2 regions of the Paenibacillus sp. JZ16 genome follow, and region 1 is predicted to be linked to the other one. Evidence: predicted binding sites of a transcription regulator. Region 1 holds the regulator's gene; the other holds the start of a gene.

What was found. Region 1 encodes CtsR, which represses protease genes until heat stress. Its sites were predicted from a motif close to ATGGTCAATAAAGGTCAAACA; they were not measured.
Region 2: the regulator CtsR is predicted to act here: its motif matches at 2,523-2,543, upstream of clpP (ATP-dependent Clp endopeptidase proteolytic subunit ClpP).

What each region holds. Positions count from the first base shown of each region.
Region 1 covers NZ_CP017659.1:3,643,589-3,654,496, forward strand. The annotation lists gene clpC (ATP-dependent protease ATP-binding subunit ClpC) at 1-1,975, opposite strand, end outside; gene BJP58_RS16805 (protein-arginine kinase McsB) at 2,086-3,150, opposite strand; gene BJP58_RS16810 (protein-arginine kinase activator protein McsA) at 3,189-3,713, opposite strand; gene BJP58_RS16815 (CtsR family transcriptional regulator) at 3,738-4,199, opposite strand; gene BJP58_RS16820 (GntR family transcriptional regulator) at 4,559-5,275, opposite strand; gene BJP58_RS16825 (sugar kinase) at 5,283-6,299, opposite strand; gene dagF (2-dehydro-3-deoxy-phosphogluconate aldolase) at 6,292-7,047, opposite strand; gene BJP58_RS16835 (DgaE family pyridoxal phosphate-dependent ammonia lyase) at 7,049-8,152, opposite strand; gene BJP58_RS16840 (amidohydrolase/deacetylase family metallohydrolase) at 8,130-9,233, opposite strand; gene BJP58_RS16845 (hypothetical protein) at 9,589-10,335, opposite strand; gene BJP58_RS16850 (ABC transporter ATP-binding protein) at 10,332-10,908, opposite strand, start outside.
Region 2 covers NZ_CP017659.1:4,589,976-4,600,883, reverse strand. The annotation lists gene gap (type I glyceraldehyde-3-phosphate dehydrogenase) at 1-978, opposite strand, end outside; gene BJP58_RS20985 (sugar-binding transcriptional regulator) at 1,079-2,122, opposite strand; tRNA gene BJP58_RS20980 (tRNA-Arg) at 2,382-2,456, shown strand; gene clpP (ATP-dependent Clp endopeptidase proteolytic subunit ClpP) at 2,619-3,215, shown strand; gene BJP58_RS20970 (PdaC/SigV domain-containing protein) at 3,820-4,893, opposite strand; gene BJP58_RS20965 (hypothetical protein) at 5,064-5,285, opposite strand; gene BJP58_RS20960 (ABC transporter substrate-binding protein) at 5,517-6,569, opposite strand; gene BJP58_RS20955 (ABC transporter permease) at 6,629-7,390, opposite strand; gene BJP58_RS20950 (ABC transporter permease) at 7,436-8,284, opposite strand; gene BJP58_RS20945 (ABC transporter ATP-binding protein) at 8,281-9,252, opposite strand; gene BJP58_RS20940 (SIMPL domain-containing protein) at 9,656-10,417, opposite strand; gene BJP58_RS20935 (amino acid ABC transporter substrate-binding protein/permease) at 10,743-10,908, shown strand, end outside.

The DNA.
Region 1 (10,908 bases):
TGGAGGTCAGGATGATCAGGGTGTTCCGGAAGTCCACCACGCGGCCCTTGGAATCGGTCAAGCGTCCATCTTCCAACACTTGAAGCAGGATGTTGAATACCTCAGGATGCGCCTTTTCGATTTCGTCGAGCAGGACAACGGAATACGGTTTGCGGCGTACTTTCTCGGTCAGCTGACCGCCTTCCTCGTAACCTACATATCCCGGAGGCGCTCCGACGAGACGTGACGTGGAATGCTTCTCCATGTACTCGGACATATCGATCCGCACAACCGCATTCTCATCTCCGAACATCGCTTCAGCAAGGGCACGTGCCAGCTCAGTTTTACCTACCCCTGTAGGACCCAGGAAGATGAAGGAGCCCATTGGACGCTTCGGATCTTTCAAGCCTGCGCGTGCACGACGAACCGCACGGCTGACCGCTTTGACCGCTTCCTCTTGACCGATCACGCGGCTGTGGAGGATTTCTTCCAGATTCAGAAGACGCTCGGTCTCTTCTTCTTTCAGTTTATTTACAGGAATACCCGTCCAGTTGGCGACAACGTCGGCGATATCCTCCGGCGTTACCTCGGAATCGGTACGTCCTTGTTTTTCTTTCCATTGATTCTTCGTGATTTCTAGTTCTTCGCGGAGCTTCTGCTCCGTATCGCGCAGCGCTGCAGCCTTCTCGAATTCCTGGCTTTGGACAGCTGCGTCTTTCTCTTTGCGGATGTCCTCCAGATGCGCTTCCTGATCTTTCAGATTAGGCGGTATGGTATACGTATGAAGGCGAACTTTTGAACCAGCCTCGTCAATCAGATCAATCGCTTTATCCGGCAGGAAGCGGTCCGTAATGTAGCGGTCTGACAATTTCACAGCCTGCTCGATCGCTTCATCCGTAATTTTCACGCGGTGATGCGCTTCATAACGGTCACGCAGTCCATACAGAATCTGAATGGCTTCCTCAGGCGACGGTTGGTCCACCGTGATCGGTTGGAAACGACGCTCGAGGGCAGCATCTTTTTCAATATATTTGCGGTATTCATCCAGTGTGGTTGCTCCGATGCACTGAAGTTCTCCGCGTGCCAATGATGGCTTAAGAATGTTGGAAGCGTCAATCGCACCTTCTGCACCGCCTGCACCGATCAAGGTATGCAGCTCATCGATGAACAGAACGATGTTGCCCGCTTGACGAATCTCATCCATGATTTTTTTCAGGCGATCCTCAAACTCGCCGCGGTATTTCGTACCGGCAACAACCGAGCCCATATCCAGCGTCATGACGCGTTTGTCACGCAGTGTCTCCGGAATTTCATTATTAATGATGCGTTGTGCCAGACCTTCCGCAATCGCCGTCTTACCTACCCCTGGTTCACCAATCAACACCGGGTTGTTCTTCGTACGGCGGCTTAACACCTGAATCACGCGCTCGATTTCTTTGCTGCGTCCAATGACCGGATCCAGGTTGCCTTCTTTGGCAATGGCGGTCAGATCGCGAGCGAGGCTGTCAAGTGTAGGCGTGCTTACGTTTTGCGGCGTGCCATGATGGCTCGATACCGCTTCGCTGCTGCCGAGCAGCTGCAGCACTTGCTGGCGGGCTTTGTTCAGGCTAATGCCCAGGTTGTTCAGCACGCGTGCGGCAACCCCTTCACCTTCACGAATCAGCCCCAACAGAATATGCTCCGTACCTACGTAGGTATGACCAAGCTTACGAGCTTCGTCCATGGAGAGCTCAATTACCTTTTTCGCTCTTGGCGTATAGGCAATGTTGGTAGGCTGCTCCTGACCGCGTCCGATTAATGTTTCGACTTCATCCTGAATTTTCTCAAGACCAAGTCCAAGTCCGATCAGCGCTTTGGCTGCAATGCCGTCTCCTTCACGAATAAGTCCTAGCAGGATATGTTCTGTGCCGATATTGTTGTGCCCCAGTCGTACTGCTTCTTCCTGAGCCAATGCAAGCACCTTTTGTGCACGTTCCGTAAATCTGCCAAACATCATAGTATTGCACCTCCACGTTTCAATTAATATATTGAACCTCGCGGATTTCGGTGTATCGTCAGCAATAGGACGCTTAAACCGTCATCCAACAGTAAAACGAGTATAAATCCTTAATGGTTACCCAATGTTTCTCTGATAAGCTTAGCCCTGTACATGTCGCGTTCGGAAGGAGTCATGCCCTCTCCATAGGTCTTCTGCAGAAAGCCCGGCTGCGTCTTCACATTCAGTTCATTCATGACCGGGATTTCCGGACCGTCCAAGAGGCCGAGATCCACGCCAAGCCGAACATCGGACAAACGCTGGGCCGCTTCCTTGGAATCCATCACCGCCGCATAGGACAGTATGCCATAGGAGCGCATAACCCGATCCGTAATCCGGAGCTTGGATTCACCCAAGAGCCGGGCTCTGGCATTCTTCTCATGCTCGATGATTTGCAGGGCAACGCTGTGCAGATTCTCAATGATCTCCGTCTCGGTTTGACCGAGCGTAATCTGATTCGAGATTTGAAACAGGTTGCCTAATGCTTCGCTGCCTTCGCCGTAAATCCCTCTTACAGTCAAACCTACCTGCGATACAGCCGAGAGAATCCGGTTAATCTGCTGTGTCATAACAAGAGCGGGCAGATGCATCATGACCGATGCGCGAAGGCCGGTTCCGACATTGGTCGGACAGCTGGTAAGATAACCTCGCTTGTCATCAAATGCATAATCGATCTCGGATTCAAAAACATCATCCAGCGCCGTCGCACGTGCCCATGCCTCACGAACCTGAAATCCGGGATATAAGCACTGTATGCGCAGGTGATCCTCTTCATTGATCATAATGCTGACGGATTCATCTTCCGTAAGGATGACTGCACCGTTTCGGGATTCATTCGCCAGATTGGGACTGATCAGATGCTTCTCAACAAGAACCTTCTTATCCAGCTCATCAATCTCACTTAATTTAATTACATGTAAATCCCCGAAATCCTGCAAATCGTCCTTATTCTTCAACACATTCGTCAGGCGCTCTAGCACTTCTCCTGACTGCTGATCCGTTGCCAGCAGCGGGAAAGGAAGATGCTGCAGATTGCGCGCCACCCTGACACGGGTGCTGATGACAATGTCGGAATCCTGACCGTTTCCGCGCATCCACTCGCTCAGCGCCGAATCGGTAAACCGGAGATTAGACATCACGCATTCCTCCTACTAAAGTGCAAAATCTTACAATCTTATCCCTGAGCCATATTTCGCTCCAGCTCACGGATTTGGTCCCGGATCTCGGCAGCCGTTTCAAACTCCTCCTGCACGATCCGAATTTGAAGCTCCTTCTTAAGCTCATCAATTTGGCGTTTGATCTGAATCCGGCCACCTGTACGCTTTGGCACTTTGCCGACATGGGATGTTCCTCCATGGACTCGCTTAAACAATGGATCCAATCGATCCGAAAAGTATTTATAACACGAGCTGCAGCCGAACCGGCCAAGCTTGCTGAACTGGGAATACGTCATACCGCATTCTTCGCACTGCAGCGTCTGGGCCATTTTTGCGCCGGGGCTCTGGCCCTTGCCTGAAGGATCCAGATCCAGAAGACCTGACAGCAAACTGTGTATAGAAAAACCATTCGACGTGCCGGGGATCAATTCCCCTTTTTCGCGGGCACAGGTTTCACAAAAATGAAACTCCGTTTTCTCCCCGTTCACAATTTTGGTGAAATGAAGTGTCGCCGGCCGTTTACCGCATTCTTGGCATATCATAATCCGATGCCCCCTTACACAGACTCACTTACCTAATAAAGAAATAAGCATCGCCTTCATAATCCTTGCACGCAGCTCATCCCGATAAGGAAGCTTCACATTCAGGCACTCCCGTGAAATGGCGGCCCGCATCACGCTGGCCTCCCGCTTCGTTAAAAAACGGGACTCCTCCAGCTGGTAAATCAATCCTTCAGCCACCGTCTGGTCAATCATGCTGCCAATGGTATGATGAAGATGCTGCTGGAGTGCAGTATGCTGGGGAAGCTCGATACGTTGGATGCGTATGTACCCGCCCCCGCCGCGCTTGCTCTCGACAAGAAAGCCCTTCTCCAGCGTAAACCGTGTACTGATCACGTAGTTAATCTGGGAAGGAACGCAAGAAAATTGCTCCGCCAGATCGTTGCGTTGAATTTCAACGGTACCCTCCGGACTTTCCTGCAGTATGCTCTTCAGGTATTGTTCGATAATATCAGAGATATTACGCATTGGTCTGTTCATCCTCCACTGTTTGAAACGTTAAGACGGATAGTGATCTTACACGTCCGCACAGAGCCTTGCTTATACGTTAATTTTAACCTTAATCAAAACCAGCGAACCCTCTCGTTGACTTTGACTTTCTTTGACTTTGATCTCATTATAGCACATTTTTTCATTTTGCCAAGAGGTACTTCTCAATTTATCGCGCTTTGCCTAATTCTTATTGTACCCAGTTCTTTGATCGCTTATAGCCTCTTCTTCAAGAACAATTCGTACAAAGGGCAGCAAAAAAAGAAGCAGCCTCCATACCGGTGAAAACCGGTTACAAGGCCACTTCTCCATATCATAATGCTGTATCGTGTCAAGCTTTAAGCGTCATAACTGATCAAGTAGTGCTGCAGCTCCGTATTGTAATAACCGATGCTGTATTCAATGATGCTGCCTGTCCCGTCATAAGAGGTTCTGAGCCGCTTCAGTAACGGAGAGCCTACACTTACTTCAAGCAAGGAGGCAGTCTCTTCATTTGCCACGGTTGCCAGGAAACGGTCGCGGAAATTCTCCAGCGTAATTTGACTTTCCTCGATGCGGTCATAGAGAGACGGTAGTTCGGTGGAACCGAACTCTTCACCCATATCCACTTGGGATGACACGTAGTGAGTGTAGTAAATAAAAGGACTCCCGTCCAGTAAATACAATCGTTCAATAAGCAGGCACCGCTCCCCGAATTTTAAGAACAGTTCGCTATCCGGCTCATTAAGCACCCATTCCGTCTTCAGGTGACGCTTCCGAATCTGGTGTCCTTCTTCGACCAGAATCTCGGTAAACAGCTTGCCTTTGGAAAGCTTGGAGAAGGAAGTATTCCGGGTCACAATCGTTCCTACCCCGCTCCGCTTCTCTACATATCCTTCCTGATACAACTCCTGGATCGCATTGCGGACCGTCATTTTGCTAACGTTAAATTCCTGCTCCAGCTGCGGCTCGGAAGGAATATGGGAGCCGAGTGGATATTCCCCATGCAGAATCCGATCTTTTATGATCTTCTTGATTTGCAAGTATAGCGGACCGTTCTTCCGCGTGATCGACATGCTTCTCCTACCTTTCCACGTCAGACATATGATGACTCATTGCCTGAAGCACTTCGCGTTCGTTCGCCGTCGGCGTATCCCCTGTTACGGTATGGGCAAGCATCGCCGCAGCTGCGGCAAAATCAACCGTCCGATTCGGTTCATAACCCTCCGAGATCCCGTGAATCACCCCGCTGGCGTAAGCATCACCCGCGCCGATACGATCATGAACGGAAAACGTCAACGTTTTGGAAAAATGAAACGCTCCATCCGTGTAGAGATAGCCTTGCAGGGAATGGGTGTTATCCCCGTTGATCTTGCGGTGGGTACCCGACGCAACCGTAATATTATACTTCGCTGCCACCTTCGGAATCAACTCCTGCAGCTGTTCGTTCCGATCCTCCCGGGTCGTCTCCATACCAAGGATATAGATAGCATCCTTCTCATTCATAAAGACGATATCCGCCAATGACAGCATTTCCTCATAGTGCGGCTTGGCAAACTCATAGCGGTCTGTCCCCCATAAAGAGGGACGATAATTGCAATCGAACACAACGGTTCCCCCGTTAGCCTTAACTTCACGAGCCAGTGTCTTCATTTGACCTCGTACCGTGTCATTCATGGAAAGAGTTATACCGCAAAAATGGATCATGTCTATCTTTTGGGCAATCGCACCGAAATCGTACATGGCATCCTCTGCCGTGTTAAAGCTGCTGCCCAGCCGGTCCGTATAGGTCACGCGTCCGGGTCTGACACCAAAGCCATTCTCCAAAAAGTACATGCCAACATATTTGCCTCCGCGGCTTATGAGCGAAGTATCGATGCCAAGCCTGCGCAGGTAGGAAACCGCCGCTTCGCCAAGCGGGTTATCCGGCAGCGTGCTGACCAGGTAACCGTTATGACCGAACCTTGCCACAGCCGAGGCGATGTTTACCCCCGTGCCGGAAAAGGAATAATTCAGATGGCTCTCTTGAGCCAAGGAAGCATATCCCGGTACTTGAAGACGCATCATCACTTCGCCATATGCGGCAATCGTCTTAGGCATATTGATCAACCAGCGCTTTTAGCTTGCGATGCAGCTCTTGAACATCGCTAATGATTGTATCTCCGCTTGTCGAGTCGATAATCGAGGAGTACACGTGCGGGATGACCTGCTGCACTCCCGCTTCGAGTGCGATGCGCACGATGGCTTCAAAATTCTCTTTATCAATCCCGCCTGTTGGTTCAAGCGCGAATCCTTCCTCCGCACACGCCTTCGCTACCGCGCGGTACTCATCCTCCAGCTTCAAGCCCTGCATCGGGAAGTACTTCAGTGCGTTACCGCCCATATCGCGCACCAGCGCGATGGCTGCTTTTACAGGTACGATGGCTTTGTCCGATCCGGCAGCGCTCACCGGTCCGGTTGAGATATTCACGTAGCCCACTTGACCCGAAGGAGAAACAAGGCTGTTAATCCAGCTTTCTTTGCCATCCAGATTGGCACGTGTAGCACCGACCGCCGGGAACACCTGATTGATATGCGTGCCTGGGTAGCTTTTTACAATCTCGGCTACCACCGCAGCTTGGCGGTTATCGCCGGCACCCAATCCGATCGATACCGCATCTTCGATAACGGCGCCGTACTCCTTCATCGCAATAACGGCCTCTTGTGCATTCGGATAATTTTTGGACAATACGCCGACCAGCACATGCCCTTCCGAAGCTTCAAAAATTTCCTTCGCATTCTGAATGCTGCCTGCAAGCACGTTCAGTGCCGCGCGATTTCTGTAAAGACGTTTCTCCATGTTTGCCATCTTAGTTTCCCCCTGCAATCTGCTGTATTCTCGTTATAATGACCTGCAAATCATCCCCGGAAAGCGAGCGAGGATCAATATCAAAATATCCCTGGCGAACGCCGTAATCCCTGGTGTACACAGCAATATCGCCTTCGCGAAGCTGATCGTTCATGGACTTGGCACTGACCCCGGCCGCATTTTCATCGACTTTCACGCGCCCCCTATAGATCGCCCTTCCCGCTTCGTCCTGAACAATGGTCACCTCAATGCCCGGCAATTTCGATAAGGTTTTCATTTCCTCCAGTGCCGCTTTCTCCTGCTCACTCTTATCTTCCTTCACCATATACTCATCCAGCGCCTGAAGCAGTCCAAACGTCGTTTCCTTGCCAACCTTCATGCTGCGCCCAATACCATGCAGCTGCGCTTTTACCCACTCGACGTATTGACGTTTGCCGCCGACAATGCCGGAGGTCGGGCCTTCAATTGCCTTGGATCCGCTGTATATCGCCAGGTCTCCGTATTTCACATACTTCTGGATATCCTCTTCGGCAGCAGCGTCGATAATCAGCGGAAGTCCATGTGCCTGGGCCACTTCTGCCACTTCTTCCACCGAAATCATATTTTTCTGTACGCAATGATGGGATTTCACATACAAAATAGCGGCTGTACGCTCATTAATCGCTTCTGCGATATGCTCCTTGCGCCCTTCGTTGGCATACCCAACTTCAACGACCTTGCCGCCCCCGAGATAAACCATCGTTTCAACAGGTGCACCATACTGCACATTATGTCCCTTAAACATGATAATCTCGTTCTTCGCGATTGGCTCCTGGTGCAGTCGGTCACTGCGTCTGCGATTGCCTTCGGTGACGATTCCAGCCACGGAAAGCGCGATTCCGCTGGAAGCGGAATTGACAACGACCGCAGCCTCGGAACCAAGGATGCGCGCCATGTAGTCGCCCGCCTTATCTACCAGATCCGCGATTTCCACGTAACTCTGCCCGCCGATCCGCATCGCTTCCATGACGGTATCCGTCGGCGCCGATACGCCAAGAATACTCATGCGCCCGCTGGCATTAACCACTCGTTTCAACCCGTATTTAGCATGTAATGAATGATCCATTGACAACCACTCCTCTGGCTTCGATATATCGATCAGCGATTCGGGTCTCCCCTTCGGAATCCGTTAAACTCATAGCGCCCTGCTGCAGGGCAAACAGCGTCAGGTGAGCGGCATCGCCGGCCTGAATTCGGCCAAGCTCCGGACGGCGCAACCATCCTGCTGCATGGTCCGTTACCGCTGAGACCACCTCCTGCAGGCTGTACCCCAAATACAGGAACTTCGTCATGACATTAGCCAGGCTGTACACCGGGCCATGGATGCGATTCCCGCGATAAATATCGGTGCTGATCGTGTCCGGCTTAATCCCTTGGGCCTTGGCATATTCCGCCACCAAGAACGAGAAGCTTGCCGTTCCATGGCCCACATCCAGATGGACGCCGCGAGCTATCGCTTCCACCAGGGCAGGGATCGGCTTCCCGTCCGAATCAAATAAATTGTTGGCTTTGCCGTTCATATAATGAGTAATAATGTCGTCTTTCTGAAGCAGCTCCAATACTTCCTCAATCGGAGGTGGCCCTGACCCGATATGTACCATCAGCGGCAGTGACGTTTTATCCGACAATTTTCTTGCGAGTCGAAGCGGTTCCACCCCATTGTCCTTGACGACGCTTTTACTAATTCTGGCCTTGAGTCCAATGATCAGATCCGGATACGTGTTTACCGCCTTTGTTGCCTTCTCGGCATCGATCCATTCCAGACTGGACAACTCGTCGACCCGCTGCAGACCGATATGCGAAATATTCAGAAAAGCAAACACATTCGTCTTGGACCTGGCAACCTCGGCTGCCAGTTCTCCAATCGTATCCGCGCCGCAGCTCCCTGCGTCGATTATGGTGGCAACCCCTTGCTTAACGCCGATTTCGTCGATGGCATCTCCGTAAGGCTCCAGCTTAGCGACCGCATGGACATGCATATCGATCCAGCCGCTGGACACATATAGACCTGTACCATCAAAACTGTTGGCACCCTCGGCCGTGTTTGCATCCGTTATTTCGGTTATGAATCCATTCTCCATGACAATGTCAAAAGGTTCATCCTCATGGACCGTCTTTACATTGCGTATAATAAAACGCTGTTCCAATATTTTCATAGCTTCACTCCTTCAGCCTTGCCGGACCAGCCTTGGATCCTCTTATCCCGTCGGTTTACATTGTGTAAGTTGAGTGTCGTGGTTATAGCATAGCACAGAACGAGCGCTACGTGAATATAACGTTATAATGTTTGAGTCACAATTACGTATTTATCCCTATTTCACATGATCTAATGGAGGGTTCCATTCTTGCTCAGGAAGGCTAGGGTTTGATTCTAGTTCTGTCTCATCCCTATGATCTCCTTCCATACGCAAAAAAACTGCCCTCGATAGGCAGTCTCTTTGTTCGTTCTATAGTCTAGACCTTGTTCATTCGTTTTCCTGATTTCCAAGTATCTTTTTTTGGTTAAACCTCAACCTTCCGGTCGATGAGGTAAACCGTTGCATACAAGATCAAGGCAGTCATTATTACATCGAAAGCAAACGCCCCCCATGCAAACGTATATTGCCCTCCAGATACGGTAAAGTTCACCTCATTCTCGAACGAAATGGTGGTCATCGGCCCGATCCATGCTGCTCCTTCTCCAAAGAGCAGGTTGCTGAGCCAGCCAAGAATGTACTGCAGTACAAAAAACACCAGAATACCGATCCATACACTGCCTTTCTTTGTGATACTTCTGGCCATGGTTATGGCAAAAAATATCGTTATCATCAAATAGATGAATTTCCATACCATATGAAGAGCAAGCCCGATATAATACAGGACAGGGAAGTCCGAAAAATGGAGAGTCTCCCACGGGATGCTTGCGGAGTCCCAATAGTACCACAAATGCAGAGCCATCAGAACGCAAAGCGCCAGTAAACTCGCGCAAGCCAATATAAGGGAGGAAACCACGTTCCAGACAGAACGCACGGGGAGCAGACGCCGGTGATATGCCTGGATATTAAAATCGAATGTCCTGCAAGCGACCACCAGCGGCAGTACGCTCATGGAGCCATATACCAACATGCTTAAACCGAACATGATTCCAAGCTTCCATTCTCTTATCGAGCCTGTGACCGTGATCGCCATCTGTATAATGAGTAGAATCGCGAAGGCGCCAAGCAGCGTGGTCGAGTTTCTCTTCCAGTCGTATTTCAACAGTTTCATCATTCTGCATACACCTCTTTAAACATCTCATCCACGCTTTTTCCGTGTCTCAGGCGGATGTTCTCAACTTCGTCATGCATGACGACTTCGCCGCCCTGAATAAAGATCACTTCATCAAATATCCGCTCAATATCCCGGACTAAATGGGTTGAAATGATAATGCTGCTGTCCTCGTTGTAGAATTCCACAATCGCATCCAAAATTTTGCCCCGGGCTACCGGATCCACTCCGCCAATCGGCTCATCCAGCATATACAGCTGGGCTTCACGGGACAAGGCCAATGTTAACTGCAGGCGCTCATTCATTCCTTTGGATAAGGAACTGATGCGGTCATGGGTCTTTAAATTCATGAACTCCAGCATGTTGCGTGCCTTCTCCACATTAAAGTCCTCATAAAAATCTTTAAAATATGCCACCGCATCCGATACCTTCATCCAGGATTCCGTCACGGGCCGATCCGGCATAAAGGAAACGACGGCTTTCGTTTCCAGGCCGACCGGTTTGCCGTTGACGTAAGCGCCGCCCGTTGTGGGCTGAATCAACCCAGCGGCAATTTTCATAAGCGTACTCTTACCA
Region 2 (10,908 bases), 950 kb from region 1:
AGCGAGGTCAACGACACGGTTGGAGTAGCCCCACTCGTTGTCATACCAAGAAACTACTTTCACCATGTTGTCGCCAACTACCATAGTGGAGAGCGAATCGATAGTGGAAGAAGCTGGGTCGCCATTGTAGTCGCTGGATACAAGCGGCTCTTCGGAGTAGTTCAAGATGCCTTTCAGCGGGCCTTCAGCAGCTGCTTTCAGAGCTCCGTTTACATCTTCAAGGGTTACATTTTGGGACAGCTCAACTACGAGATCCGTTACAGAAACGTTCTTCGTAGGTACACGCATTGCCATACCGTTCAATTTGCCTTTCAATTGTGGCAGAACGAGGCTAACCGCTTTAGCAGCACCAGTTGTGGATGGAATGATGTTTTCAGCAGCTGCACGAGCACGACGCAGATCTTTGTGCGGAAGATCAAGCACTTGCTGGTCATTCGTGTAGGAGTGAACCGTAGTCATCATACCCTTAACGATACCGAATTTCTCGTCAAGAACTTTAGCAAAAGGAGCCAAGCAGTTTGTTGTACAAGAAGCATTGGAGATTACAGTATGGTTAGCTGCATCGTATTTGTCTTCGTTAACGCCCATAACGATCGTGATATCTTCGTCAGTTGCTGGAGCGGAGATGATAACTTTCTTAGCGCCGCCTTTCAAGTGAGCGGAAGCTTTGTCTTTCGCTGTGAAAATACCAGTGGATTCTACAACGATTTCAACGCCGTGCTCAGCCCAAGGCAATGCTTCAGGGTTACGCTCAGCGAATACTTTTACTTCACGGCCGTTTACAACGAGTGCGCCTTCTTTAGCTTCAACCGTTGCATTAAGTCTTCCGTGAGTTGTGTCATATTTCAAAAGGTGTGCCAGCGTGCTTACGTCCGTCAAATCGTTGATTGCCACGATTTCAACTTCGCTGTTGTTCAGCGCAGCGCGGAACACGTTACGTCCAATACGTCCAAAACCGTTAATACCTACTTTAACCATGAGTAGTTCCCTCCATATTTGTAAAATTTATATATTCAAGATTGGCCGTTAAGCCAATCAAGACAACAATAAGGAAAAATCAGTGTGCACGCCCGTGGGTTCAAATCCCGGCGTCAATCTCCTTCTCGACTTCCAGTGCCGCGGCTTCATCGGTAACGAGAATATCCTCATGTCCGAATTTCAGCACCGCATGAATCGCCTTGCCCTTGCCTTGACCCCCAGCAATGCCGATGATCGTCTCTGTCCGCATAATATCCTCAAGCCGCAGCCCGAGAGTAAGCATTTTGTGGACAACTTCACCATCTTCACTGAAGTAGTAGCCGAAGGATTCCGCAATCGCGCCATCTGCCTGCAAGTTCTGAATAGAGTTTTCATCCAGCTTGCGCCTTCTTGCCATCTCCATGGCATCTCCGATGCCGTGAATAATGACACGGCAGCGCCTGATCACATCCACGATCTCCTGGATATGCTGATCCTGCACCAGAGACTGATAGGCATCCTCGCTTAGCAGATCCGGTACGTGAAGCAATCGGTACTCAGCTCCAACGCGCTTTGCCATCTTGGAAGCAATGGTGTTCGCTTGAATCTCCACGCTCTCCCCAAGACCGCCCCGCGCTGGCACAAACCAAGTGCTTGTCAGCGGTTCGCCGCCTGGCAAAGAGGACATCTGCTCGGCCACTTCGGCGAGCGTGGAGCCGCCGGTTACGGCAATCGTATCTCCATCTTGGACAAAGCTTAGCAGCGTTCTTGCTCCGGCCCGGCCAAGCTCACGTTTGACTTCCGGAGATGACTCGCTGTCACCGGGAATAATGACCACTTTACGAAGCCCGTAAGCCTGACGAATCTTCTCTTCCAGTTCAACCAGTCCGAATAACTCATTCATGACCGGCTCCAGCTCCTCCAGCAAGCATATCCCTGAGCTGCTGATGCGCATGCCAAGCGTTTCAATCTCGATCAGCCCCTGCGCTTTCAGAAGATCAGTCTCTGCTCTGAGAACACGCTCGGTCATCGAGAGTGATGAAGCCAATGTTCTTCGGCCAACAATTCCGGACAACTTGATCTGATGAAGGATGGTATACCTTCGTTTAAGAGTGTCCATCAGATCCGGCAGAAGCTGCTCTTGTATTTCTAATAGGTTACGCATGCATTCCACTCCTGCAAACTTCGTCTCGGCTCTCCTCTATCTGGTCGTAAAATGTCCCAGTTGAACTTTTTAAGTCCCACCTTTATTCTAACCAATAATTATGCCGGTTGCAAGTGTCCGAAAGTATATTTCTCTGCCCCGGGCATTCTTATACATTATGGCCAAGTACTGGCTCGTCTATATAATAGGAACAAAGTTTTGTCTGCTATTGTATTTTTTAAATAGATGCGGTATAATCAACTTCGTTGCTAATTTTTTTGCGCCCGTGGTCCAATGGATATGACGTAGGCCTCCGGAGCCTGAGATCGAGGTTCGATTCCTCGCGGGCGCGCCATTATAACTTTTATTCTCTATACTGATTACCCTAAAGCGCCCATGACGGCTCTTTTTTTTACCCAATAGTTTGACTATCTTTGACTTTTTGATTTAAATTGTTTATCATGTGGGTAATACGGTAACAGTATTTATATGAGGTACTTAAGAGGAGGTTTTCCACGTGAGTTTTATACCTATGGTCGTTGAACAAAGCAACCGCGGTGAGCGGGCGTACGACATCTATTCCAGATTGCTGAAAGACCGCATTATCTTCCTCGGCTCCGACGTAAATGACGTGGTCGCCAATTCCATCATTGCCCAAATGCTGTTCTTGTCGGCTGAGGATCCTGAGAAGGATATTCATCTTTACATCAACAGTCCTGGCGGTTCCATTACCGCAGGTATGGCGATATTCGATACGATGCAGTTCATCAAGCCGGACGTTTCGACGATCTGTGTCGGCATGGCTGCTTCCATGGGCGCATTCCTGCTCAACGCAGGCGCTAAAGGCAAACGCTACGGTCTGCCTAACAGCGAGATTATGATTCACCAGCCGCTCGGCGGCGCACAAGGTCAAGCCACGGATATTGAGATCCGTGCTCGCCGCATCCTCAAAATGCGCGACAAGCTGAACCGCATCCTGTCCGATCGCACGGGCCAACCGCTGGAGCGCATTGAGAAGGATACCGATCGTGACTACTTCATGACGGCTGACGAAGCCAAAGAATACGGTCTGATTGATCAAGTATTAGAGAACACACCACCGCAAGGCTTATAAAAGAAATGAAGTAAAGGGCAGGCGCCGTTATCCGGTGCCTGCCCTTTCTTATCCTCCGAAGGGGATTTCTTAGAAAACTTTGATTTAGGGTAGTGAGAGTATCCCCTCCGGTCGCTGTTGAAATCGGGAAACTTGAATGAATGGATAGGGAGGTTTCCCGATTTCAAAGGCGAACGCTTTGCTCCTCCGAGGATACTCTCACTTTGGTACGACCTGACCTTATCTATAAAAACTTAAAGACTAGCTCAAGAGCATCCCCCTCCTAAAAGGCCTGCCTTAACTTGTGGGGAGGGAAAATAAAAGAAGACCCGTGCAGGGTGGCCATTTCAACGAACGGCTTGCTTGCCACGGACCACGCGTGCACAGGGAGCAGAAGCAGTGTGCAGATGTACAAGACGTGCAAGTTATCATCCAGGCAAGTCTCTAGATAAACGAAAAACCCCTTGATCGCAGGAAAGGAGAATACACTCTCCACGTTCCATGATCAAGGGATTTTCGTAACTCGTTCCAGCACAGTGTTACATCAGGATAACATCATGTTTCTAGGCAAGCTATAGTATGAAAATAATTGATTGCAGTTTACACAAACCGCTCCCGTATACTCTTACTTCCACTCTTTCAGCTTCAGCTCAAACTCCGGAAATCCATAAGCATATGCGGTGTACTCATAAAGTTGGAAGTACAGCACCGCAGCGTTATCTTTCACGTAGAAGTCCGCATCGGCAGGCACGCCTTCAAATCCGCTGAGGTAGCCCCCCTCTTTCTTCAGCTTGTTCAGCACAAGGTTGTTCAGCTTCTGTTTGTTCTTGCCCTGCAGGTTGATGAAATCGCCCAGCTGCATTTTCTTGCCATCCTTCAAGGAGAACGTGAAGCTTTTACGGAAGGTCATGCCATGAGCGCCACCCGTGTAGGAATAATCGTATGCCGTAATGCTCAGGATATCGTTCTGGTTATAATGGACCACGAAGTCACCGCTAAATTCATAAGGGAAACTGGATTCCGACGGCGGGAATTCCTCAGCATTCCCTTCGGCACGGGTGATTACGCCGGACGCATTTTCTTTCAGCACTTGATTGATCTCGGCTTGCGCCTCCTCATTGGCGAGTCCGCTGATTACAGGATAGTTCACAACGGCATCCACGCCCTGAATCTTTTTCTTCAGCGCAGCCGATTTGATCGTAATGTCGTTCTGTTTCTTCTGCGTCATGCTGAGTGTTTTTACGGAAGGGTTCCATTGTCCCTGAACACCCATGTATTCGCTGATCGTTTTGAATGGCACATACAGACGACCATTAATGATCTGTCCCCCAGGTTCGCCGGCATACGAACCGTTCACCAGAATACCGATTTCAGTTGAATCATATACGATGGCACTCAGTTTGTTATAACCGTTACCCAGTGTATACGTACGTTTTTTTGCATCATATTTAAGAGGCATTCCCAGGCCGTCCCGCAAAGCGGTTGCCGGCACATAAGTTACCCCGTGCAGCACGAGACCTTTCTGTGACAGGGTCTTGCCATTCCATTTCAGTACGACTTCATTTTTTGACGATTTTTGGCTGGCGGAAACGGGTGCCTTAGCGGCACTTGCATCGATGACCTGTCCGCTCAAACCCAGACCGCCAAGCAGGACGCTAGTTGCAATTAATGATGCACATACACGTAATTTAGGATTCATATCAGAATTCCACCTTTGTTAAATTAAGTTTCCGTTAGTTGTTAATCTATTACCCTTAATCATTATAAGGAAAGCTTTCAATGTATTGGTAACAAAGTCAATGACAATTTTGATTCCAGGCCATAGGACCTATACGTTCGCCAAGTCTTTCTGAGTGAATGCTTTTACGCTTAGAAATACACCGAACAAGAGAGCGCATGTACCCATAAACAGCAAGACTTCCTTCCCTGGGCTGCATAACTTAATAGAAGTAGTCCGATTCCCACAAGCGCACTGTGAACACTCAATAACAGCAGATGCAGCGCGCTTTTCCTGAAGATGTTCAGAAATAAAACGGCTGCAACCCCGGCAACTACCAATGCAATCAAAAACATACCCATCACATCGCTCAAGCCGCTTTCTCCTTTTCCTGATTAAACGTATAGAAACCTGGTTTAAGTTATTTGCGTCCTCCTTTATATATAACAACGAAACGGGCCCCGAAGTTGTGGTTTGATTCGTATAAATCGGCTATTTCTTCCTATCCCGGGACTAAGGGACTATTATTTACAAACAAAAAAGAGCCTGCCCCCAATGGGACAGACTCTTTTTATTACAAAAACATGAAAATGCAAGCCCTATAATTAACGACCGCTCTTCAGTTCGGTCCATAAACGATCATAGATCGAGAGCGAGTCACCAACATTATCCAGCCATTCGGTACGGCCCAGCTCTTCATCTGTCAGGTTGATCATCGTATTGGCGCGGTATTCCTCGCTATGGAATTCCATCGCTTTGGTGTTCGGATTGCTGTATCCGATAAATTCATAGTTTTTGGCGCTGACCTCAGGCTCCATCATGAAATTGATGAATTTCTCGGCCAGCTCTTTATTCTTGGCACCCTTAGGAATCGCGTAGTTATCAGAGAAGATGGTAGCCCCTTCTTCTGGCACGACATACGCCACATCCGGATTCTCCGCAGCAATAAAGGCGGCATCTCCGGACCATACCGTAGCAATCCAGCCTTCTTCTTGGATCATCTTCTGCTTGATGTTATCCGTATCAAACGCTAGCACATTCGGGAGCAGGGTCTTCAGCTCATCCGCAGCTGCGGTGATTTCCGCTTCATCTGTGCTGCTGTTGGACTTTCCTTGCTTCTTCAGCGCCATGCCGATCATTTCACGGTTGTCGTCCAGAAGCAGGACTTTACCCTTGTATTCCGGGTTCCAGAGATCTTCCCAGCTGTTGATCTCATCCTTCACATACTTCTTGTTATATGCAATACCCGTTACACCGGACGTGTAGACAATTGAATATTTATTGCCCGGGTCATAAGAAGGATCTTTGAAAGTATCCGTAAGACTGACGAAGTTCGGGATATTATTCATGTCAAGCGGCTCAAGCAGCTCCGATTCAATCATCGTTTTGACCATATAATCGGACGGCTGAATGAGGTCATACCCACTGCCGCCAGCCTTGATTTTAGCCAGCAGGTCTTCATTGTTTGCGTAATTGTCGTAGGTTACCTTTACGTCGAACTTCTCTTCGAAGTCCTTCAGCACCTCGGGATCAAAGTTATCCGCCCAGCTGTAAATGTGAAGCGTCTCCTTATCCGATCCGCAACCGGCCAAGAGTCCTACAGACAATACCGCAACCATGCCTGCCGTCAGCAGGCGGGTCCATCTTGATTTTTTCAATTCAATATCTCCTCTCTTTCCACTTCCATGTTTTATTTCGAAAAAAGCAGTACCTATGCTTAGATCGGTAATGTTTTATGTTTCTTTTCCCCGTTGCCGCGGTTAAGAATATATTGCGCTAACAGAATCAGCGTGATGCTGACCAGAATGAGCAGCGTACACAGCGCGTTAATCTCTGGCGAGATGCCGCGCTTCACTTGAGCGTAAATATAGATCGGCAGCGTCGTTGAGCCGGGGCCAGCGACAAAAAAGCTAACCATAAAGTCATCCAATGACAGCGTAAAAGCAATCAAGGCGCCGGAGATAATGCCCGGAGCAATCTGCGGCAATGTAACATGCCGGAACGTCTGCCAAGGCGTAGCGCCCAAATCCTGGGCCGCCTCATCCAGCTGTTTGCCCATGCCCGACAGTCTGGCGGTCACTACGACATACACATACGACAGGCTGAACGTAATATGGGCGATGATCACCGTCGTCTTGCCAAGCGGCATATTCAGTTGACTAAACAATACCAGCAGCGACAGCCCCATAATAATATCCGGGATAATGACCGGCAGATACAGCAGCCCGTTCATGCCGCTGCGACCTCGGCGTCCCAGAGTCCGAAGCGAGAGCGCCGCCGCAGTTCCGAGCAGGGTAGAAATGATCGTCGATATGACCGCCACCGTTAAACTGTTCATCAGCGCTTCCATCACGTGCCGGTTCTCGAATAGAGACACATACCAATCGAATGTAAATCCTTCCCAATTGCCGCTGAGCCGCGTGTTGTTAAAGGAATAGATAATGATCATGATGATCGGTACATAGATGAAAGCCATCATAAGGAAAGAGTGAATCCCAAGCAGCGGGTGATTCTTCTTCTTCACCTATCTCCCCTCCCCTACGCGTTGATGGCGGGCTTGCATCGCCCGGTTAAAGAGCAGGATCAGCACCAGGGACGTAATCACGAAGATCACCGACAACGCCGCTCCAAAGGGCCAGTTGCGCGCACCCAGGAACTGCTGCTGAATGATATTACTGATCATGGAGGACTTCGCGCCTCCCAAAATATCCGTAACTACAAACATCCCGGAAGTCGAGACATAGACCAGAACCGCCCCCGTCATGATGCCGGATTTGCTCTGCGGCAAGGTAATGTGCCGGAATGCTTTCCACCTGGAAGCGCCCAGATCGCTGGCCGCATCCAGCAGACGCTTGTCCATCTGCTCCAGGGCCACGTAAATCGGCAGCACCATGAAGGGGATGAAGTTATACACCATCCCGAGCAGTACGGCGCCGTACGTATACAGCATCTGAATCGGCTCGTCGATCCATCCCATCCACAGCAGCAGGCTGTTCACCACGCCTTGGGTCCGAAGCAGCAGGACCCAGGCATAGGTGCGGATCAAAAAGTTGATCCAGAACGGGACCGTGATCAGAATTAATCCCCAGGTTTGGATACGCGGGGAAGCGTTGGCTATATAATAGGCCAAAGGATAGCTGACTAACAAGCAGATCACCGTAGTCAGCAGCGACAGTACCAAGGTATCCCAGTAGATCCCCAAATATAATGGATCAAAGAAGGTCTTGTATCCTTCCAGACTGAAGGAAAACACGACGTTCCCCAGCGAATCCCGCGAGAGAAAAGAGATGCCGACCACGATTAGCATCGGAACGATCAGGAACAGGGATAACCACAGCAGGACCGGAGTCAACAGGAACCTTGATTTCCTCATGATCCGATGATCACCTCATCTTTGGCGTTCCAGTTCACCCCAACCCGTTCGCCAACCTCCCATGGCTGATCATCCGAGATATCGAGAGCAATCATGACCTTCATCGGCTCATCATCCAATTGGACCAGCAGTTTATGAACGCTGCCGAGGTACTGCACATCCTCAATCACGCCGCTCTTCTTGGCACCCGATTCCCGCTGGGGAATGAGTTTCTCCGGCCGCACGGCAAAGAGACCCTCTGGCGAGGAAAAAACGTTATTCTCCCCTACAAACGTAGCGGCAAACAGCGTATGCGGTCTCGCATAGATCTCGCGCGGCGTACCGATTTGCTCTACCCGTCCATGGTTCATGATGACGATCCGGTCGGAGAGCATCATGGCTTCCTCTTGGTCGTGCGTTACATATACAAACGTAATCCCGAGCGTCCGCTGCAAATGCTTGAGCTCGGACTGCAGATTCTTCCGCAGCTGCAGATCCAGTGCCCCAAGCGGTTCATCCAGCAGCAGCACCTTCGGTTTGTTGGCAATGGCGCGGGCGATGGCCACGCGCTGCTGCTGTCCGCCGGACAGCTGGTGCGGGAAGCGTTCCCGCAGGGCCGTCAGCTGCGTCATGGCAACAGCCTCGTCCACCCGCTCCTTGATGAGTTGACGTGGCATTTTTTTCATTTTCAACCCAAAAGCGATATTATCTTCTACGGTCATATGCGGAAACAGAGCATAGTGTTGGAATACCAGATTCAAATCCCGCTTGTTCGCAGGCATTTCCGTCACATTCTGACCCGCCAGCCAGACCTGTCCTTTGGTTGGCTGTTCGAATCCTGCTATCATTCGGAGAATCGTCGTTTTGCCGCAGCCGCTGGGGCCCAGCAAAGTCAGGAATTCCCCTTCTTTAATGGAGAGCGACAGCGGATGCACGACCGCTTGTCCCTGAAAATGCTTCTCGATCTGGACAAGTTCAATCACATGCATCAACCCCTTCTTCAAAATGTGACCTATTCCATGTGTACATTTCTGCTAACCAGTATGCACAAAAACGTTCCCCACTAAGAAGAAACGGTCCTACTGCCTGTTGTGCTCAGGTTGGCAGAATCCGTTTCTTAAAGGTGGAGGATGCTAGAAGTCTCGACTAAGAAAAAAAAGCCATATCCATGGGTATGGCTGTAACGTTCAGATCAAAGTTCAGTTTTTCGCATATTCACTATACCTCGTTTTCCCCCTATACACAACACTTTTCTGTGTATTTCGACAGGGGAAGGGACGGATGTGGTCCCTGATTATGGTATTTCATTTTTCGAATAAGGATACACAAAAAACCGTCCACCCGGTAAGATCCGGATGAACGGTTTTCTGCATGCTGAGTCGAAAACAACAACTACTTCAGCTCATATTGCACATACAGCTGCGTCGAGATCTTGATTTCGCCCGGCTTCACGGATGTGTTTGCGCCCGCGTCCGCTGCCGTGGATTGTGCTTCCATCGCCATTTTTTCGAGACCAAAGATGGTATCTACACCAACGGAACCTTCCACAATATTCAGCACGATCCCCAACTGGCGCTTGGAGGCTTTTGCCATCGCCTGAGCTTTCAGGTCTGCATTCGCCATCGCCTTATCAATCACTTGGGCCTCGAACGCATCGCGGTTCTCAACTGAGAAACGTGCGTTTCCAATGGAATTGGCGCCGGCATCGGATGCTGCATCAAGCAAATCGCCGACTTTGTTCAAATCGCGAAGCGTGACTTCCAGGGAATGATACGCCGAATAGTTTTTCACTTTACGTCCATTATCATCAGAGTACGTATAGTTAGGCTGTACATAGAACTGCTCGGTTTTGATATCCTTGTCATCGATCTTCCAGGTTTCTTTCAACAGCTTCGTAATCTTATCCATTTTCTGTGCATTGCTCTTCTGTGCGGATTTTGCGGTTTCCGCATATGATTCAGCCCCGATGGAAAGATATACGATATCTGGCTTCACCGAGATCTCGCCTTTACCGAGTACGGTCAGAAGGTTTTGCTGTGCTGCCTCCGCCGCATGCACCTCGGTTGCCCCGCTCAATCCTACTACAGCCGTACTTCCAGTCAACAGTGCACCTGCAATCATGATGGAACCTACTTGTTTGACCCATCTTTTCATTATTGTCAGCCTCCTTTATATTGGCATCGCTACCATGCTTGCCTTACCCTTCTAACGTGAGGGCATTGGTAAATGTTGCATCCGGATTGAAGCGTTTTGAATTTTTTCTTCAGCTTATGTTGATACGCCCCATTTAATTGGTATATCTAGGCATGATTGGTTGATTAGCAAAATAAGATACCCAATGAAGAAGACGGAAACTGTTTAATAAGGAAGCCTTAATGGGTAACTAACTTACATCGGTGTTTAAAAAGAGGAGGTCACTATGAAATCATTCCGGATGTTATACGCGTTCATGTCACTGCTGATACTCATGGCAGCGGGCATGCCATACGGGGCGGCAAGCGCCGCGGCAGAGCCAGCCTCCGGTAAAACCTATCAGATCGGAACGGACATTACGTTTGCCCCGTTTGAATTCCAGGATGCAAGCGGCAAATTTGTCGGTATCGACATGGATCTGCTGGATGCGATCGCAAAAGATCAAAATTTCA